Regions from separate parts of the Pedobacter sp. 22226 genome, predicted to be linked through region 1. Evidence: riboswitches for the same ligand, from Rfam matches in the RefSeq annotation. Region 1 holds a riboswitch; the other holds the start of a gene.
What was found. Region 1 has a riboswitch for S-adenosylmethionine ahead of ACTJKC_RS03335 (SusC/RagA family TonB-linked outer membrane protein). Riboswitches for the same ligand answer to the same signal wherever they lie in the genome.

Region 1 (7,837 bases):
TCGGCGGCTAAAATCTGGTTGTAACTGTTAGTATTATAAGCACTTAAATCTAAACGTAATCTTTTATTAAAAAATACAGCCTCAGCCCCAAGTTCCGTAGAAGTGGTGGTTTCAGGCTTAAGATCAGGTTTTAAATCAATTGACCCTGTGGTGAGTTGTGGATTGCCCGCAAATGGCGCACCAAATGCGTAAGTGTTGATCAAACGGTAAGGATCGGCATCTTTACCTACTTTAGACCAGCCGCCGCGGATTTTTAAGTAATCAAGTACCTCACTTTTAATGTCGAAAGCTTCGGTAGCAACAAAACTTCCGTTAAACGACGGATAAAAATAAGACCTGTTTTGCGCCGGCAAGGTTGATGACCAATCGTTACGCGCTGTGATATTGGCAAAAAGATAATTTCTGAAACCGATTTGCCCCGAAGCATAAACACTATACGACTTCAACCTAGATAAATTGTTTGAAGAGATAAGCGGATCGCGGGAGTTTTTAAGCGTATAAAGTCCGGCGATGGCCAGTTTTGGTGCACTCTGATCGTTCTGTTCGATGTATTGCCTGCGGATATTACCACCACCCAATAATTCTAAGCTAAAATCATCGTTTAACTGTTTGTTAAAATTCAGTGTTGCATCGGTATTATTTTCGCTTACAGTAAAGGCACTTTCAGTATAAGAACCAAAAGGCGTTCCGTTGGTTCCATAAGCAATCCTCACTTTACGCCTGTCGTTATAATAATCTGTTCCCGATCTGAAATTAAAATTAAGTCCGTCAATAATCTTATAATTAAGGGCTAAACTACCGATAATCCGGCTACGGTTTTGCGAAACGGTGTTTTCGTAAGCTACCCAATACGGATTGCTATAATAGCTGTTGTTCCAGTTAAACGTTTTTCCATTTTCATCTAAATAATTTTTTAACTGGTTAATATCAACCTGACGGCCAAACCAGGTAAACTGCAACATGGTACTGGTTGAGCGCGAGCCGCCTGTACCGGGTAAATTATCCGAATTCAGTTTACTGTAATTCGCATTGGCGGTTAAAGTTAATTTCGGTGTTATCTTTAATGAGGTATTTAACACAAATGAATTTTTCCCCTGACCAGAGTTCGGCACAATGCCAACCTGTTTCAAATTGTTGTAAGAAATCCGGTAATCGTATTTTTCGCCTGCATCTGCAACCGATACCCCATTGTTTAATGAATAACCGGTTTGGAAGAAATCGCGTACATTATCCGGATGCGCAATAAACGGAACAGCAACGCCTTTCGAATAAAATTGAGGGATTAATCTTCCATCCAGTTTTGGTCCCCAGCTTTCATCTACACCATCATTTAAACCTTTACCGGCACCATCTACATAACTAAACTGCCCTTCTGAGCCTTGTCCGAATGCATTTTGATATACTGGTAGCGTAAGTAAAGTTTCTAAAACCGCGTTTGAATTGATGGCAATGCCAAGTCCTTTTTTCGATTTACCGGTTTTGGTTTTGATCAGGATCACCCCTGCTGCAGCCCTGGAGCCATATAATGCCGCAGCATTTGGTCCTTTTAGCACACTCATCGATTCGATGTCTTCCGGATTGATATCTGAAATTGTATTTGCATAATCTCTGGCACCCGCTGAATTCAATTGTGAGTTATCCACCGGGATCCCATCTACCACAAACAAGGGCTGGTTATTACCGGCTATCGAAGTTTCTCCCCTGATCACCACCCGAGATGAACCCATGCTTCCCTGGCTGTTGGTTACCCTTACACCGGCAATTTTTCCGGCCAGCGCATTTACCAGGTTCGATTCTTTTGCCTCGGCTACACGGTCGCCTTTTAATTCCTGAACGGCATAACCCAGTGATTTTTTCTCTCTCGATATGCCTAAAGCCGTAACAACCACCTCATCTAAGGCATTATCGCTCGATTGAAGGATGACCGAAATCGGTCCGTTTTTGCTAATTTGAATCTCCTGGGTTTTAAAACCGATATACGAAAATACCAGGGTACCTTTTTCCGGTGCATTGATTGAAAAAGCACCTTTGCCATCCGTAATGGTAGTTTGTTTGGTTTCTTTTATAAGGATGGATACCCCTGGGAGTGTTTCACCATCTGCCGACTTCACCGTTCCGGTTATGGTGGCATTTTGAGCGAATAATTGCTGCGTAATAAAAAGCAGCAAAACAAACGCTATTGATTTAAAATTTGTGAACATGTGTGTGTAATTAATGATTAGATTAAGGATAAAAATTTGGCAAAAACAATTCCTGCACAGTTAAAACCGTGTTTTTATTAAAGAATAAGAAGGAATGGTCAGATCAGAAAGCCTGTTAAAATAAGGTTACCCTAACAGGACATACGCATTCGGGAATACGTACAAAGGTTTGCATTAAGGGATTTTAGCTCGTCTGTTTTTTTCATTTGAATGATTTTCTATAAAACATATTTTACTTATCAAAAGCAGCATCCGGGCAAAAAAAAAGCACCCCTTAAATCAGAAGTGCTCCATATATTTTTATAAGGATAACGCAAACAACTGACTTAACTACCCCAGATTCATCCGGGATGGAATTAGCACCATTTCTACTTAAAGATGGTTGCTAAGGCTTCACAGGGCCATTCCCTCCGCCTTTCTTGATAAGTATTTTAAAATAACTGGGGCAAAGGTATAACTTATTCGATTTATCCTATAGTTTTTATAGATTTTTTTTGAAATATTTTTTCTTTGGCTATATCGTCCGTATATTTGTCGACTGATTTAGTCGATTAACACACATCCCAATGAACATAAAATCCTTATTAACTGCCGTACTGGCCATATCAACTTCCATAACCTTTGCTCAGAATCAGGCTGTTTTAGCCAATAATCAACAGGCAAAGGCCAAAGAAAAAAAATCAAAAGCATTTGTTGCGCTGGGTACCTGGCGTGGAATTGCCAAAGTAAAGGAAGGTTTGGATATTCCTTTCAATTTCGAAATCAACGAAAAAAGCGGTCAACAGAAATTATATTTTCGCAATGCGGAAGAAAGATTTGAAGGTGGTTTGGTAAAACAGACCGCGGATTCGCTTTTTGTAAAACTCGATCAGTTTGATAACGAACTGGCTTTTGCACTTGTAGATGGTGATCATTTATCTGGTACGTTAAGAAAGCAGGATAAAGCAGGCAAACCTTTAACCATTGTTGCAGAACGTAAAAATTACCGTTTTGAAACGCTTAATAAGCCAGCCACCGCTGATTACTCGGGAAGTTACGATGTTGTTTTTAAATCGCCCAATGGTAAAGACGAAAAAACAGTTGGTTTATTTAAGCAAACTGGTAACAAACTTACCGGAACTTTTTTACGCGTAACCGGCGATTCGCGCTATCTTGAAGGTGTAGTAGAAGGCAATGAGTTCCAGCTTTCGAGTTTCATCGGCTCCTCTCCTGCTTATTACAAAGGTACTTTTCAGTCGGATGGTACTTTAACAGGCGAAATTTTAGGTGCCAGGGGAAGTCAGGCTTTTACCGGAACCAAAAATAAAGATGCAGCCCTTCCTGATCCCTACAAACTTACCTACCTCAAATCGGGATATAAAACGCTTGATTTCAGTTTCCCTGATGTAAACGGTAAAAAGATTTCGTTGAAAGACGAAAAATATAAAAATAAGGTCGTGATTTTAACCATTACCGGAAGCTGGTGCCCCAACTGTGTTGACGAAGCCACTTTCATAGCACCATGGTACAAGGCAAACAAAAAACGCGGTGTAGAAATTATTGCTTTACATTACGAACGTTCAACCGAACCTGAATATGCAAAAAAAGTAATGACTCGTTTCCGTGAGCGTTTTGGTATCGAATACGATCAGGTACTTGCAGGCACTGCCGATAAACAAGTGGTATCTCAATCATTACCGGCGCTTGATTCGTTTTTATCTTTCCCAACCACCATCATCATTGATAAACAAGGTAATGTGGCACAGATCCACACCGGTTTTAATGGCCCTGCAACCGGAAAGTTTTATGATGAATTTGTAAAGGAATTTAATGGAGAGATTGATTCACTGTTGAAGAAGTAGTGAATTTTCGTAGAATTTCGGTCGGTGAAATGCCGACCGATAGATAAAAATCTTTGCTCCAATTCCTTTTTACCCCGGATATGACGCAGATTAAGGCCCTTAAACCTTGAAACAAATATGTCCGTTTCCGGACTAAAACCGTTCATTTACGAACAGCTTTTCAGATTATTTTTAACAGAACCCATTATAGCACGCCTGGAGGGCTATATAATTACCTTGGCACAGTCTTGGCCTTTAGCGATGGTAAATTAAAAATAATGAAGAAGATACTTTTATTTGCACTTATACTGAGCTGTATACTATCTCAAAATATTGATGCCTGCACCGTGATCTCCTATGCGCTAAAAGGTGAGGTTTATGCAGCAGCAAATGAGGATGATTACATGGGCTTTGCACGGGTATGGTTTAATCCAAAAACAACCGGCCGATATGGATCGGTATGTTTTGGCCTCCCCGACCTGCAGGCACAGGCAGCAATGAATGAGCATGGATTGTTCTACGATTTTACCGCACAAAACATCGATCCTGCGCAATTCCGTCCAAAAAATGTTTATAAGGGAGATCTTTTCTTCGAGATATTGGGAAAATGTAAAACGGTGCCGGAAGCAATGATTTTTCTGGAGAAGTATGATTATGCAATAAGTGCCCAGGTATTAATTGCGGATGCCCTCGGAAATTCGGTCATCATCAATGCCGGTACAAAATTAACCAAATCAGGCGCTTACCAGATCAATACTAATTTTGACATCAGCAAACTTAAAACCAAAAACTACGTGTGCAGAAGATACGATATTTCGGACGAAGCATTGAAAAAAGCCCACGCCTTAAACGTTCCTTTTTTCAGGGATATTTTAAGCCAAACCCGCCAGGAAGGAAAATTATCGACCATCTATTCCAATATCTACGATCTTAAACGTAAAATAATTACCGTGTACAATTTCCACGATTTCGAACATCCATGGGTAATCGATTTAAAGAAAGAGCTGAACAAAGGCTACAAACTGGAGAAGTTAAGTAACCGGTTTCCTGCAAGTTTTGCATACGAACAATTTTCGATGAGCGATAAAGCCATGTACCGTAAAGAAATGATTCTGGACGAGATTAATACCAAAGGATTACAACCCACGCTAAACCATTATTTTGATTTGGGTAAAAACAATGCTAAAAAAGACAGCACCATTAACAGCATACTTTTGGAAGTAGGCATCCAACTGATTAAAGAAAGCTACAATCAATATGCCCGCGGCGCACTTTGGGAATATTGGTTCGAAATGCCGGGTGGTTTTAAAATAGAAAGCATCAACGATAAACGTGTACACGCAGCCGGAGAAATTTTCGATTATTTAAAAACAGAAAAAGGGACAGATGCCAAACTGAAAAATTTTATTTTCGAATTAAGCGCTTACACTAATTTAGTTCAGGGCGACCGCAATAAAGCAAAAGAATATTACCATATAGCCGCTGGCAATAGCGCCGATACCTGGCCGATATCTTTTAACCGTTCAAAAAAAATGCTGGCTATTTTATAAGATGAACAATGGTTTAGCAAAAAAATGAACAGGAAAGAACGCCGCCCAAAAAAGAAAACTTTCTACATTAGTCATCGAGAGCGTTAATAGATCCGGAGTCTGAACAGTTGTTCAGCTCCGTTTCCATAGGTTCGTTTTTAGTATAAATAAATTGTCGCTACGCATTTCTGCTCAATATTGCCGCATAAGCTGTTAGTACGATACAAATAAATGAAACAATCGTCCTGATTCTATGGAACAGGTTCCAGCCTGGTTCAAATTTATTACGCAAAGCCGTTAATTCTTCAGCATTTAATTTGGCTAAGTCTTTGCCATCCAGCAAATCATTAAGCGGTACGTTTCCGATTACGGTTACTAAGAAAACACCACTAAAATAAAGCAAGGCAGCTGCAAGAAGTAAATAAAACACAGTCCCCTGTTCCTTAAAAAACCAAACGCTGATGGGCAACAGTATCAGTGTACCCATAAAAGAAGTAAAAAACAGAGGATTTAAAATAGCCCTGTTAATAGATTGCATGGCCTGAAGAAATGAAAGATCAGAGAGGCGTGTTAGCCCGGGTAAAACTGAACAGGAATAAGCATAAAACAGTCCGCTAATAAGTGCTGTAGACACTGTACTGAGCAAAAGAATCAGGTTTTTAAAAGTCATAAATTGCAATTTAGAGGATGCCGGAAGAACGAATTTAATCAAATCGGCAGGAACTACCAAGTTTAATAAAGCAGTTAAATCGCAAAAAATCCGGATAATATCCTATCTAAAATGAGAGCGTCATTTTAGATAGGAAAGAGATTTAATTTAAATATGAATTTGACAGGTAGATGTAGATATGAGCGTATTTATATTAATATTTTTAACAACAGCCATTAAAAATCTTATTAGCCATTTATATAAATTCAAACGAATATCGCTCTTAAATATCTACTTTGGAACCAGGTTACACAGATCGGCGTGTTTTCGTTATATATAGCTAAAATTACAGGTTAATTACTCCTCAGGCTAATCCCAATGTTGTTATAAAAGAATTTAAATCCATTAATTTAATGCGTAAAAGCGGTTTTCAGGAGGAATAGTAGCTTTTTAAAGCCATCACTTAGTTATTGATTATTAGCATAAACAATTTTAACTTTAAATTATTTAATCATTCCTGTATGTTTCATAATACACATTTTTACATTAATTTAGCCAAGAAAATGAAACCCATATACAACGACGTATAAACCGTTCTATTTTCGTTACGAAAAGGCGTAATTTCGTTATGTATGCAAAAGATTAGGAGATGATTAAGTGTATAGCCATAGATGACCAGCAGAGTTCGATAACTGGACTGGAAAAATATATTGAAGATACGCCGAATATGCGGTTGGTGGCGAGCTATACAGATCCGTTAACGGCATTGATGGAACTTAAAAAGATAGATACAGTTGATGTAATTTTTATGGATGTGCAAATGCCACAGATTTCTGGTTTAGAGCTTGCGAAAGCTGTACGTTCGAAAACCAGGAAGCTGATATTTACAACATCACACCAGGAATATGCATTTGAGGCATTTGAAGCAGATGCTGATGCCTATTTATTAAAGCCTTATGGTTACGCAAAATTTGCACTTACCCTGAACCGGCTTTTTGGAGAAGAACTGGAAAGCGGAGATGATGAAACCTTTTTTTTGGTAAAAAATAAATCGGAGGAACATAAAGCTGTTTTGGTACGCTATGCTGACATTATTGCTTTCGAAAGTTTTCATAATTACATTAAAATACATACCAAAGACAAGGTAATTATTGCCTACCTGAGTTTAAAAGATGTAAAAGAACAGTTGAGCATTAAAAAGGGGTTTATACAGCTGCACAGGGCCTACATTATCGCAATTGAACATATACTGCATATCGACGGAACGAGGATTACACTTTCGAACCAGACGAGTTTTACGGTAGGTGATATTTATAATAACGATTTCCGTGAGTTTATTACGGATAAACTGATAATCAGCAGCCGCAAGAAATAGCGGCTGCTGATCAAAATATTTAATGAGGTGCAAATCCTGAAGTTCCCAGGGTCAGTGTAGTTGTCGTAGGATCAGAAGTAGTAGAAAAGTGTAATTTTGTATTTTTAAAGTTATTTTTTTTAAATACAAACAAGGTTCTTTTGTTTAATTTGATAGTTTTCATACTTTTTGTTTTTCTGAAAACTACCTGTGAAGTGGCTCTGTAACTTTATGTATTATATAGATGGTAAGATTATCATGATAGATCGTTTAAATTGGAAAAG
Region 2 (7,837 bases), on a different contig from region 1:
TCCTTGATTTTTTCTAACAGATTATTTAATACTTCCTGATCTTTTGCCTGTAGTTCTTTTGCATCCATAAATGATATGATTGCAGGCAAAATTAGATAAATCAAAATATAATATTAACAATTGTGTTTCAATAAGAATATTATATTGATTTATATATTTTATATGAAATTTAAATCTGGTTAGAGCTGATGATTTAACCTGTGCGAAGTATAAAATATGGCTATTGAAGGTTAAGCAATGCCTGCCTTACCGCGTTATCGGTTTGGTTTGCTGCCTTGTAATAACCAACATCGCCTAAATAGTACCTGCAAAGCAGCGCTTTCAAATCATTTAAGATTACATTTTTTGCACTGTATAATTGAAAACGGTCTATAGGGACATTTTTGCGTTGAAGAAACCCGATAAAATCTTTAAAATCGTTATCGTTTATCGTGAAAATGTTAATGTACTGTTCAACAAAGCTAGCGCTGTATTTGGTGGTTAGTACATTAAATACGTAATCAGAAAGTACTTTTTTACTCACCAGATTACTGTAAAATTTATTGTAGCCGGTAGTATCCAACTTCACAAATACATCGGGCTGAATACCGCCTATTGGTTTAATCTTTTTAGAAGGCTGAACGTTTACCCCTTCTGTTTTTTCGATAGAATCCTGAAAAGAAGTACGGTCGCCGGTAAGTTCTCCGTCCATCATGCGCTCATCCAGCTCATGTTTATAAGCATCATAGCCCTTTTTGTAGGATTTCTGGATGCTTCGCCCTGATGGCGTGTAATACCTGGCAATGGTTAAATTAAGTGCAGAGCCATCGCCAAAGGCAAATTGCTCCTGTACCAAACCCTTACCAAATGAGCGGCGGCCAACAATAATGCCCCTTCCTAAATCCTGAATGGCTCCTGCAACAATTTCACTGGCAGAAGCTGTATTTTCATTGATCAGCACTGCAAGTTTACCATTTTGAAAGGCACCTGTTCCGGTAGAAAAATAATCGGTGCGGGGTTCATGTTTACCCTGTGTATATACAATAAGTTTATTTTCTGGTAAAAACTGATCAGCTAAGCCAGTTGCAGCGGTAAAATATCCCCCGCCATTATCACGTAAATCGAGAATCAGCTTTTTCATGCCTTTTGCTTTCAGGTTGTTTGCCGCAACAGAAAAATCGTTATCGGTATTGGCGCCAAATTTACTGATGCGCACATAACCTGTTTCATTGTTGATCATGTAAGCGGCATCTATACTGCTGATGTTTACTTTGCCACGGGTAACCATAATGCGGTTGCTCTGCTGCGCATTGGGGTGTAAAAGTACCACACTTACTCCTGTGCCGGCCTTACCTTTAAAACGGCCGGTAAGCTGATCTTTTGGTAAATTTCTTCCGCTTACCGTAGCGGTATCGATACTGAGGATTTTATCGCCCAATTTTATACCTGCCTGGTAAGCCGGACCGTCTTTAACCACGCCCGTAACCATCATGGTATCGTTAAGCATGTAGTATTCTATACCTACACCTTCAAAATTGCCTTCCAGGTTATCAGTCATATCCTGTGCATCGGTTGGAGGCAGGTACACACTATGTGGATCGAGTTGATGTAAAACGCTGTCTATCGGTAAATTTTGAAGCGAATCGGTATTGATATCATCAACATAATTGCCGTTGATGATGTGCAGAATTTCATTTAATTTTTCGTCGCTGTTAACAGCAAGCTGCGGGCTTTTTTTTACGCCAAAACCCTGGTCTTTAATAAATTTTATGCCCAAAAACATACCCGCTATTAAAATTACAGAATAGCTCGTGGCAATCAGTATGTTATTACGGGTATTTTTTTTCATCAGCGTTAGGCAAATTTATGAAAATTAGCGGGTTGATATATTTTTTAACTGCATTTTCGTGTCTTTTGTTTATAATTTTTAACATTAATTAACGCCAAGAAGGAGTTCGTTGATGTTTGTGAGATATATTTTTGATTTTTTAGGGTAGATTTTAGAAAGAATTTACCGAATTTTATCAAAATTAAATTTATGGACAGAGTTACCGAGCAAGAATCCAATTACAGCCACATTGATCAGATGTCGGTATTGGAAGTTCTGCAGGGCATTAATAACGAAGATAAAACGGTTGCCTATGCCGTTGAGAAATCTTTGCCTCAGATCGAAAAATTAACAACGGCAGTTGCCGGACGGATGAAAAAAGGTGGCCGTCTTTTTTATATTGGAGCAGGTACCAGTGGTCGTTTAGGTGTGGTTGATGCCTCAGAGTGCCCTCCAACCTATGGTGTTCCTTTTGATTGGGTTGTTGGCATCATTGCTGGTGGTGATACGGCCATTAGAAAAGCAGTAGAATTTGCAGAAGATGACGCCGAACAGGCCTGGAAAGATCTTCAGGAATTTAACATCAACGAAAAAGATTGTCTGGTAGGTTTGGCTGCTTCGGGTACCACACCTTATGTGATCGGTGGATTGAACACGGCACGCAAACATGGCATTTTAACCGGTTGTATTGTTTGTAATACCGGCGGACCAATAGCTGCAGAATCGGATTTCCCGGTTGAAGTGGTGGTTGGACCTGAGTTTGTTACCGGATCTACCCGTATGAAATCGGGCACGGCACAAAAAATGGTTTTAAACATGCTGAGTACCACCGTTATGGTTCAGCTGGGGCGCGTAGTTGGCAATAAAATGGTCGATATGCAGTTAACTAACCATAAATTAGTCGATCGCGGTACACAAATGGTTGCCGACGAACTAAATATTGGCTACGATGAAGCCGCCGAATTGTTAACCCGTTACGGAAGCGTACGTAAAGCAGTAGAAGCAGGACACTAAAAATGATAGAATGACGAAATGAGAAAATTTTGAATGATGGAATTTGGGAGTAGCTTTTAATATTCACTCATTCAAAATTCATTCATTCGATAATTTATTTATCTCTCATTCAAAATTCAATCATTCAATAATTTGTCTGTTCAATCATTCAATAATTAAAGTATATGCACGAGATAGAGCCTTATTACCAGTGGAGAGATGATTATATTTCGGCAGAAGACGAGCGTTCGCCGTTTTACAATACCGAATATTCGGAGCTTTATTTTGATAAGCAGATTTATAATTTTTTACTGCACCCGCAGTGGGACGAGTTTGGTTCGAATACGCTTTACATGAAGGTGTTATATGCCGATTACGACCGGAGTTATGCCATTATAGAATTTATAGGGGAGTGGAACGATGCCATTAACAACGACATTATGTTACTCAAGCGCGATATTTTAGAGCTGATGATGGATGAAGGCATCAATAAATTTATCCTGATTGGCGAAAATGTATTGAATTTTCATTCTTCTGACGACAGTTATTACGAAGAATGGTTTCAGGAAGTAGAAGATGGCTGGATTGTTGGGGTGAATTTCCAGGAACATGTAATTGCCGAATTTAGAGACAATAACATCGATTATTACATTAACTTTGGAGGCGCTTTTGATAATCTGCCATGGCGCACATTAAAACCCCTTCAGTTCTTTAAAAAAGTTGAAGAACTGTTGACAAAAAGATTAAACTAAATATTTATTTTTATATAGTTAAATACACAAAATTTAAAATGGAACAACAAAATTTCGAATATCAAAAAAACAGTGTTTTTGTACAAGAGAACTCTGTTTCTAAAAAATTCTTTGCAAACGTTTTCTTATGGATGTTCGTTGCCTTGAGTTTATCAACCGTAGCTGCTTATCTTTTTGGAACAAATGAGCAGTTTATGCAATATCTTTTAACTGTTAACCCATCTACCGGCAAAGTAGGGATGTCTATTTTTGGATACATTGCTATGTTTGCGCCACTTGGACTTGTTTTACTGATGAGTTTTGGCTTAAGTAAACTTTCTTACCCAGCTTTGATAGGTGTTTTTGTTTTATACTCGGTATTAACAGGTGTAAGTTTAAGTTTTATCCTATTGGCTTATACTTCTGGTTCGGTAGTAAGCTGCTTTGCAGGTGCTGCTGGTATTTTTGGTATTATGGCAGTTATGGGTTATACTACCAATATCGATTTAAGTAAATTCGGCCCTATTTTAATGGTTGGCGTAATCGGATTAGTAATTGCAAGTGTGGTTAATATGTTTATCCAAAGTGAGCAGTTTAGTTTATTTATGGCATTTATTGGTATCGCAATCTTTACGGCTTTAACCGCTTACGATGTTCAGAAAATTAAACAGATTGGTCAGGGTATCGAAGCAAGTGGAGAACAGGTACTACAGGTAGAATCAAAAAAGATGGCAATAGTTGCGGCATTGCGCTTATATCTTGATTTTCTTAACATCTTTTTATTCTTATTACGCATTTTCGGTAACAGAAGATAAGATTAAAAACAGAACAATATTTTAAAGGCTGTGCAGTTTTGCATGGCCTTTGTAATTTTATTTGGCGGCAAAGCGATAAATTTTGGAATTGATGTAGCTTTGTTGCATTTTTGTACGCTTATTAAGAAAGACGGAGGGATTAGACCCAACGAAGTCTTAGCAACCTGTAACCATACAAGGTGCTAAATTCTATCCCGGATAAATTCGGGGCCAGATAAGTTTAGGATTACGATTCACGTACCAACTTTTTAGATAAGCCTTTTTTTGAGATTTGAGATGATAGATATGAGATTTGAGTCATAATTTGTGCTTAATAATTCTCATATCACATGTCTCACATCTCATATCTAACAACTAGAATGAGCATAAGAGAAGAATTAGAGAAACGTATTTTGGTGATTGATGGTGCTATGGGTACCATGATTCAGCGATATACCTTAACCGAAGAAGATTTTAGGGGAGAGCGATTTAAGGACCATCCCTGTGATGTAAAAGGCAATAATGATTTGCTGAACATCACGCGTCCGGATATTATAAAAACGATACACCTGGAGTATATGGCGGCTGGTGCCGATATTATCGAAACCAATACCTTCAGTACCCAGCGCATTTCCATGGCCGATTACCAGATGGAAGACCTTTCTTACGAAATGAGTTTTGAAGGTGCACGGATAGCAAAAGAAGCTGCAAATGAATTTATGGCGGCAAATCCAGATCGTAAATGTTTTGTTGCCGGTGCCATTGGTCCAACCAACCGTACCCTTTCTATGTCGCCAAATGTAAACGATCCTGGTTTCAGGGCGGTTTATTTTGACGAACTCGAAGAAGCCTATTACGAGCAGGTACGTGGCCTGGTAGATGGTGGCTCGGATGTATTATTAATCGAAACCATTTTCGATACTTTAAATGCAAAAGTGGCCATTGTAGCCATTAAAAAATATGAAGAGGTAATTGGCCGTAAACTCGAAATCATGATTTCCGGAACCATTACCGATGCCTCTGGCAGAACGCTTTCCGGTCAAACGGCAGAAGCTTTCTTAAACTCTGTAATGCACGCAAAACCATTAAGTATCGGTTTTAACTGCGCTTTGGGTGCAAAGGAAATGCGTCCGCACATTGAAGAGTTAGCGGCAAAAGCCGGATGTTATGTTTCGGCCTATCCAAATGCAGGTTTACCGAACGAGTTTGGTGCGTATGATGAACAACCACACGAAACGGCTCATCTGGTGGATGATTTTATTGCCTCTGGTTTTGTGAATATTGTGGGTGGCTGTTGTGGTACTACACCTGAGCATATTGGCTGTATTGCCAAAAACGCTAGAAAAGCTGTACCCAGGAAAATACCTGTACTGGAGCCTTACATGCGTTTAAGTGGATTAGAGCCGGTAACCATCACCCCTGATAGTATTTTTGTAAACATCGGCGAAAGGACTAATATTACAGGTTCTCCAAAATTCTCTAAACTGATTTTGGGTGGCGATTACGAAGCTGCATTGGCCGTTGCTTTGCAACAGGTAGAAGGTGGTGCACAGGTAATCGATGTAAACATGGATGAAGGGATGTTGGATTCGGAAGCGGCAATGACCAAATTCTTAAACCTCATTGCTTCAGAACCTGATATCGCCAAATTGCCCATCATGGTCGATTCATCCAAATGGTCGGTTATTGAAAATGGCCTGAAATGTTTGCAAGGAAAAGGAATTGTAAACTCCATTTCTTTAAAAGAAGGGGAAGATAAATTCCGTGAGAGTGCCCGTAAAATTATGCAATACGGTGCTGCGGTTGTGGTAATGGCTTTTGATGAACAAGGTCAGGCCGATAATTACGAGCGCAGAAAGGAAATCTGTAAAAGAAGTTACGATATCCTGGTACACGAAATCGGCTTTCCGCCTGAAGATATTATTTTCGACCCGAATATCTTAACTGTAGCAACAGGACTCGAAGAGCATAACAATTATGCTGTCGATTTCATCAATGCCACCCGCTGGATTAAAGAAAACCTGCCTTATGCCAAAGTAAGCGGTGGGGTTTCGAATATTTCGTTCTCTTTCAGGGGTAATAATACCGTTCGGGAGGCCATGCACTCGGCATTTCTTTATCATGCCATTCAGGCTGGTTTAGATATGGGAATTGTAAATGCGGGGATGTTGGAGGTTTATCAGGAAATTCCGCCTGAACTGTTAGAAAGGGTAGAAGATGTATTGTTAAACCGAAGAGAAGATGCAACGGAGCGTTTGGTAGAATATGCCGATACCGTAAAATCGAAAGGTAAAGAGGTTGTTAAAGATGAAGAGTGGAGAAAAGGCTCTGTTGAAGAAAGGTTATCACATTCTTTGGTGAAAGGAATTGTGGAGTACCTGGATGATGACGTGGAAGAAGCCCGGCAAAAATACGCCCGCCCGATTCAGGTAATCGAAGGACCGCTGATGGATGGAATGAACATCGTTGGTGATTTATTTGGTGCCGGAAAAATGTTCCTGCCCCAGGTGGTAAAATCAGCGAGGGTAATGAAAAAAGCTGTAGCCTATTTATTGCCATTTATAGAGCAAGAGAAATTAGATAATCCCGATCAGGATCAGAATTCGTCGGCAGGTAAAGTATTAATGGCTACCGTTAAAGGCGATGTGCATGATATTGGAAAAAATATTGTGGGTGTGGTACTCGCCTGTAATAACTTCGAAATTGTAGATATGGGGGTGATGGTTCCGGCACAGGAAATCATTAAAAAAGCCAAAGAAATTAATGCCGATATTATTGGTTTAAGTGGTTTAATTACCCCGTCGCTGGATGAAATGGTTCACTTTGCAAAAGAAATGGAGCGCGAAGGTTTTACCATTCCATTAATCATAGGTGGTGCTACAACTTCGAGGATCCATGCTGCAGTAAAGGTAGCTCCAAATTACTCCGGACCAGCCATCCATGTGCTGGATGCTTCAAGAAGTGTAACCGTTTGCAGCACTTTAATGAATCCTGATACCAGAGACGAATATATTGCAGGCATCAGGGCAGAATACGATAAAGCACGCGAAGCACATTTGAACAAGCGCTCGGATAAACGTTTTAAAACGATTGAAGAAGCACGCGAAAATAAATTTAAAATCGATTTTCAGCCTAATCTGCCTGTTCCGGAATTTACCGGTACAAGGGTTTTTGATAATTATCCTTTAGAAGAACTGGTACCTTATATCGATTGGACACCATTTTTCCATACTTGGGAACTTAGGGGGAGTTATCCGAAAATTTTCGATGATAAAAATGTGGGCGATGAGGCCAAAAAACTTTTTGATGATGCACAGACTTTGTTAAAGCGTATCCTCGATGAGAAATTATTGACCGCGAGAGCCGTAATTGGTTTCTGGCCAGCAAATGCGGTAGGAGACGATATCGAGTTGAGAGTTGAGGGTGCTGAGTTGGGAGACTCCAAACTCCAAACTCCAAACGCCAAACTAGTCAAAATTCATACTCTCCGCCAGCAGGCAGAAAAAGTAGAC

Region 2: another riboswitch for S-adenosylmethionine. It lies ahead of metH (methionine synthase); the one in region 1 lies ahead of ACTJKC_RS03335 (SusC/RagA family TonB-linked outer membrane protein).

What each region holds. Positions count from the first base shown of each region.
Region 1 covers NZ_JBQEPB010000001.1:788,237-796,073, reverse strand. The annotation lists gene ACTJKC_RS03335 (SusC/RagA family TonB-linked outer membrane protein) at 1-2,201, opposite strand, end outside; SAM riboswitch class I at 2,525-2,630, opposite strand; gene ACTJKC_RS03330 (peroxiredoxin family protein) at 2,768-4,042, shown strand; gene ACTJKC_RS03325 (hypothetical protein) at 4,300-5,571, shown strand; gene ACTJKC_RS03320 (anthrone oxygenase family protein) at 5,729-6,220, opposite strand; gene ACTJKC_RS03315 (LytR/AlgR family response regulator transcription factor) at 6,849-7,574, shown strand; gene ACTJKC_RS03310 (sensor histidine kinase) at 7,812-7,837, shown strand, end outside.
Region 2 covers NZ_JBQEPB010000004.1:159,296-167,132, forward strand. The annotation lists gene ACTJKC_RS10240 (histidine decarboxylase) at 1-68, opposite strand, end outside; gene ACTJKC_RS10245 (S41 family peptidase) at 221-1,828, opposite strand; gene murQ (N-acetylmuramic acid 6-phosphate etherase) at 2,018-2,821, shown strand; gene ACTJKC_RS10255 (hypothetical protein) at 2,986-3,552, shown strand; gene ACTJKC_RS10260 (Bax inhibitor-1/YccA family protein) at 3,591-4,346, shown strand; SAM riboswitch class I at 4,462-4,567, shown strand; gene metH (methionine synthase) at 4,706-7,837, shown strand, end outside.